Regions from separate parts of the Halanaerobium sp. DL-01 genome, predicted to be linked through region 1. Evidence: a T-box and tRNA genes for the amino acid it is inferred to sense, from the RefSeq annotation. Region 1 holds a T-box; the other holds one or more tRNA genes.
The links. The T-box of region 1 lies ahead of leuS (leucine--tRNA ligase). A T-box ahead of a tRNA ligase gene usually reads a tRNA of that ligase, here a tRNA-Leu.
Positions count from the first base shown of each region.

Region 1 (3,167 bases):
GTATTGGAGCCCCCCAATATCTCTGTCTGGAAATCAGCCAGTCTCTCAGTCTGTAATTAACTTCCAGCTCAGCTATTCCCTCTTTTTCAAAGTCTTCAGCCATCTTATCAAATGCTTCCTTAACACTCAAACCATTATATTGTTCAGAATTAATCAAATAACCATCACCATCATATGCTGTTTCCATTTCTTCTGAAGCAAGAATTTCTTCTCTATCTTTAGGCTGAATTACAACTCTAATAGGCAGGTCATATTTTCGTGCAAAATCAAAATCACGCTGGTCATGGGCCGGAACTGCCATTATTGCGCCGGTACCATAGCTCATCAATACATAATTAGCGATCATAATTGGAATTTCTTCATTATTTACAGGATTAATTGCATATCCACCGGTAAAAATTCCCAGCTTTTCTGATTGTGGAGATGTTCTTTCCATCTCTTTCTGCTTTTTTGCTTTTTCTATAAATTCTTTAACTTCAGCTTCCATTTCTGTACCCTTTGTCATCTCTTTTATAAGTGGATGTTCTGGTGCCAAAACCATATATGTGGCACCATAGAGGGTATCAGGTCTTGTTGTAAAAACTTCCAACTCTTCATCCATATCTTTTATGGGAAACTTGATTCTCATACCTTCACTGCGGCCAATCCAGTTTTTCTGCATAATTTTAACTTTTTCCGGCCAGTTATCCAGAAGATCATGATCATTTAAAAGTCTTTCCGCATAATCAGTAATTTTTAAAAACCACTGTTCTAATTCCCTCATATTTACCTCTGTGCCGCATCTTTCACAGGCATTATTTACCACCTGTTCATTTGCCAACACAGTTTCACAGCTGGGACACCAATTTACAGCAGACTCTTTTTTATAAGCCAGATCATTTTTGTACATCTGAACAAAAAACCACTGTGTCCATTTATAATAATCTTCTGCGGCAGTAGTCACCTCTTTATCCCAGTCATAACTTAATCCCATTGCTTTCATCTGCCTCTTCATATTAGCAATATTATCCCAGGTCCATTCTTTAGGATGAATATTTCCATATTTGATAGCTGCATTTTCTGCTGGAAGACCAAAAGCATCCCAACCCATAGGATGAAGAACATTATAACCCTGCATCCTCTTGTATCTTGCTATCACATCTCCAATAGAATATACCCTGACATGTCCCATATGAAGATTCCCCGAAGGATATGGAAACATTTCTAAAACATAATAATTTTCTTTTTCTGGATCCTCTCCTGTTTTGTGAAGATCAGAGTCTTCCCATCTTTTAAGCCACTTTTTTTCTACCTTATTAAATGGATAAAAATCCTGCAATACAACTCACACTCCTTATAATATATTTGAATTTTTAAATTAAAAAAAAGCCCCCGAAAAAAACAGGGACGGATTAAATCCGTGGTACCACCCTAACTTGGCAAAAAACCCACTCATTTGTGTTTAACGCACACAGCGCAGCTGACTCAATATTTATCAGCTGGACTCAGAGATGAGTTCGAAAAATTCAAGTATCGATTTACACCAGCCATCGACTCTCTTTAAACAGGAATTTTTCTACTACTTCTCTTCACAGTCTTATCTATACTTATCTATACTATATTACCTGCTATTATATTAATAATAGTCTAAAAAGTCAAATTTATGTCTGCCTCTCTTCTTTCCTCAATATCTTTTCTGCATCAGCCCATAATCTGTCCAAATCATAGTATTCTCTTTCTCTCTTCTGAAATATATGCACAACAACATCAGCATAATCCATTAATACCCAGCGGGCATCATCAAGACCTGCCACTTTTTTATATTCAATATTTAACTCACTAAGCTTTTCGTCAACAGCTCTGTAGATAGCCCTAACCTGCTTGTCAGAATTTGCACTGCAGATTACAAAATAGTCTGCAATAACTGTCAGCCCTTCCAGGTTTAATATTTCTATATCTTCAGCTTTTTTATCATCAGCTGCTTCTGCTGCCAGTAATGCTGTCTCTTTAATAGAAATTTCTTTACTCATTATTTTCCTCCCCAATTAACTGCAGATAATCAGAACCAATAATTATATCTATACCGCTTTTTTCTTTGGGTTTAAACTGCATTTTTCCATTGATTAATTCCTTTATTCCTTCTGCAGTATCACGGTCTTCTTTAGAATAATATATTATCTCTGTTTGTTTGTAATTAAAATTATCTGCATTAGATGTTTTTTTTACTTCGAAACCATATTTTTCTAGTTTTTCGGCTAAATCACCAGCCATGCCGGGAACTCCATTACCATTAAAAATAGAAAGTTTATAACTGCTGTTTCTAATATAAGATTTATCTCTAATTAAATTATCAACCATTATTTCTACTTCTTCTCTATCAGGCAGCCAGTAGCTTACTCCAGAAATATATTTTGGCTCTCCTGGCAGCATTTCAATTTTTATCTTATTTAAATCTACCTCTTTGGCCAATGATAAAAAGGGGGTGATATCCTGTAAGGGTATATTTGTTTTTACAGAATCATTTAACTCTTTAATAATCCCCGGCAATTTAGGAATGATTGTCGGAGAAGTTCCTTTTTCAATAACTGCATTCAAAAATTTCTGCTGTCTGGCCACTCTTCCAATATCACCCATTGCTATATCCCGGTATCTTACATACTGAAGCGCTTCACTTCCGCTCAGATTCTGTCTGCCGGGCTTTAAATTTATATATAATCCACCCGCCTTATCAACATAATATAGATGACTTTCAATATTTATTTCTACACCACCAATTAAATCAATAATGTTTTCAAATCCTTTAAAATCAGTTTCAACATAATAATCTATTGGTATATCAAGAAAATTTTCCACAGTTTTTTTGGTAAGTTTTATACCACCATAGGCATGAGTAGAATTAATCTTCCCATAGTTCTTTCCCGGTATCTTAACTCTTGTATCTCGTGGAATAAATATAATACCTGCTTCTTTTGTATCTATATTAAAACTGGCCAGAATAATAGTATCAGCTCTGGAAGGTCCATTTATTTCAGAATCATAACCAATTATTAAAACATTTATCTTTTCTTTTTTAAATGGACTGCTGTTTAAAATACTGAAGTCATTATTAAAAAAAATAGAACCAGCTATGCCGAAAAGAAAAAAAATCAAAATCAATAAAATATATTTACTTTTTTTAAACTTACCAC
Region 1 covers NZ_QPJN01000004.1:92,958-96,124, reverse strand. Annotated here, with positions in the region: gene leuS (leucine--tRNA ligase) at 1-1,318, opposite strand, end outside; T-box leader at 1,380-1,581, opposite strand; gene rsfS (ribosome silencing factor) at 1,641-2,009, opposite strand; gene DER71_RS02650 (LCP family protein) at 2,002-3,167, opposite strand, start outside.

Region 2 (3,167 bases), on a different contig from region 1:
AATTTACCTGGGGAGAAAGTAGGCAGGTAATTTGAAAGCAAAAGAGAACCTCTGAGCTGGAGGTTCTCTTACATAATGGAAATTTTAGTTTTGAGAATAAGCTTTTGCTTTTAATAATATTAATGAAATTAGGTGAAAAAATAACTATTGATTTATTATAGGTGTCGATATATTTTATTATGACCAGGCTCTTAACAATACTGCAGTAAATAGGGCCAGCATTCCAGAAACTAAACCAAGTCTAAATACACCTCTAAATAATTTTGTCATCAGTATCATCCTTTCTTATATTATTTATATTCTTATTAGAATAATCTTTATAAAATTATTCACAAAATCTCTTACAATTTAATTATACATCTTTAAATGTATTTGTAAACCCCTTTTAAAAAAGTTTAAATTATAAAATAATTCTTTATTTAAAGAATTATTTTGACAGTGAAAATAAAGATTAATATAATATAGTTAATCTGTTATAATATAAGTTTATTTTCCAATAAATCAGAAGTTTATACAGGATTTTATATAAATAGTTTTTAATAAAAATTTTTGTATGGAAGTGTAAAGGAGTGGATGTTTATAAGCTGAATGATGAATATTGATTGTCAATGGTGATAAAAATTGATTAAATGACTTTAGCTTTGTTTTTAAAGACTTTTCCTATTTTTGCAACACTAAAAAATAATTTTGGGGAAACTCTATTTTGTTTTTTATTTAACAGTATTGATTTAAAGTGATATAATAAAATAATAGGTGGTGATATAAGATGAAGAAAGATTTTACTAATAATGATTTGATTGCATTTATAGGTAGACTGGCAAATAAATGGGGGACAGGTCATGAAAGTGTTAATAAGATTCTGGATAAAATACACCAATTTTTAGAAGAAAAAGATTATGATTTTGGTTTTATGGATAAAATACTGGAATTTATAGAGATGCTGAAGGCATATTCGCGAAGAGAATTTCATATAGATGATAATTCACTTGGGTGGATAATTGCTACACTTGCATATTTAATGCTTCCAACTGATTTAATACCGGATTTTATACCTATTATTGGTTTTACAGATGATGCAGCTGCATTTATAATAGCCTATCAGAATATTTCTAAAGAAATTCATAGATTTAGAGCCTGGAAAGCAGCAGCTGAAGAAAAGGAAAGAAAAGAAGCTGGAAAAAGCAAAAATGAACAAAACCCGGTTATGAATGTAAAAACAGAAAATTAAATATTTTTTTCTAACACCTTGACATCTTCAAAAAGCTATGCTAATATTATATGTGCTTTTTGTGAATAAACATAAATTGAAGTTTTTCACAGATTGTGTGCGAAAGTGGCGGAATTGGCAGACGCGCTAGATTTAGGATCTAGTGGGTAATCCCCGTGTGGGTTCGAGTCCCACCTTTCGCACCATTTATAGCACTGTTCATGAACCCCGATATTGGCCAGGGCGCCAGGTCGGGGATTATTATCATATATAATAGAGTTTTAAAAGTTAATTGAATATAATATTATTTGGACTGAAATTTTAATATCTGCAAGGAGGAATATTGATGGAAGTTGTAAAAGAAAAGCTTGAAGGAAATAGGGTTCAGCTTGAAGTGGAAATAGAGGAAGAAAAAGTAGAAGAAGCTTTAGAAAAAGCATACCGCAAAGTAGTAAAAGATATTTCAATACCGGGGTTTAGAAAAGGTAAAGCACCGCGCAAGGTTGTAGAAAAGCGCTTTGGAGAAGAAGTTCTTCATAAAGATGCCCTGGACATATTGATTCCACAGGGGTACAGTAAAGCACTGGAAGAGGCAGGTATTGAACCGATTGCTCAACCAGAAATTGAAGATTTTTATATTGCTGCTGGTGAGCCTGCAACATTTAAAGCAGTTGTAGAAGTGAAGCCAGATGTAAAGCTTGGTAAATACAAAAATCTGGGTATAGAAAAAGAAGACAGTGAAGTAAAAGACGAAGAAATAGAAACACGTCTTCAAAATATGTTAGACCAGCACAGCCAGCTTGTCAATTCTGACAAGGAAGAGCTGGAAGAGGGTGATTTTGCTATCATTGATTTTACAGGATATGTTGATGGCGAAAAGTTTCCCGGTGGTTCAGCTGAAGAATATACTCTGGAGATTGGATCTGGAAGTTTTATACCAGGGTTTGAAGAACAACTTGTTGGATTAAAAGTTGGGGAAGAAAGAAATATAGAAGTCACCTTCCCGGAAGGATATCAGGCAGAAGATCTTGCCGGGAAAGAAGCTGTATTTGAAGTAAAATTGAAAGAAATAAAGATTAAAGAAACTCCAGAATTGGATGATGAATTTGCTCTAGAAGCAAGTAAATTTGAAACTTTAGATGAGTGGAAAAATAACCTAAGAAGTGAAATGCAGGAACAGAAAGAAACTGCAGCGGAAAACAGTTTTAGAGAAAAGTTAATTAAAAAAGCAAGCGAAAATGCTGAAGTTAATGTTTCCGATACATTGGTAGAAGAACAGCTGGATCAGATGTTTGAAAACCTATCACATTCAATTTCTCAGCAGGGTTTAGATGTTGAAGATTATCTGAACTATATAGGAATGGATGAAAAAGAGTGGAGAGAACAGAATAAAGAGACAGCAAAAGAAAGAGCTAAAGAACTGCTGGTATTAGAAGCAATTGCAGAAAAAGAAAATATAGAAGTAAGTGAAGAAGAAATAGATAAAGAAATAAAAGAAATTGCAGAAGCAAATGATCAGGACTTTGAAAAAGTAAAAGGAATTCTGAAGATTCAGGGCCAGCTTTCAATTCTTAAGGAAGATATTATCCGCAAAAAGACAATTGACTTTCTGGTAGAAAACAATTAATGAAGGCAGAACGTACTTTTTTAATAAAAAAATTATGATATAATTATATATGAGGAGGGAAAAGCAATGAGTTTAATTCCAATGGTAGTTGAACAGACAAATAGAGGAGAAAGATCATATGATATTTATTCTCGGCTTCTCAAAGATAGAATAATATTTTTAGGTTCTCAGGTTACAGATGATGTAGCAAATGTAGTTATTGCTCAGCTTCTTTTCCTTGAAGCAGATAATCCAGACAAAGATATTTATCTATATATCAACAGTCCAGGTGGTTCTGTAACAGCAGCACTGGCCATGTATGATACAATGCAGTATATTAAACCTGATGTAGTG
Region 2 covers NZ_QPJN01000005.1:35,818-38,984, reverse strand. Annotated here, with positions in the region: gene DER71_RS02900 (YkvA family protein) at 767-1,228, shown strand; tRNA gene DER71_RS02895 (tRNA-Leu) at 1,328-1,413, shown strand; gene tig (trigger factor) at 1,554-2,834, shown strand; gene clpP (ATP-dependent Clp endopeptidase proteolytic subunit ClpP) at 2,901-3,167, shown strand, end outside.
Region 2: it has a tRNA-Leu gene. The T-box ahead of leuS (leucine--tRNA ligase) is inferred to sense a tRNA for this amino acid. The anticodon was not compared.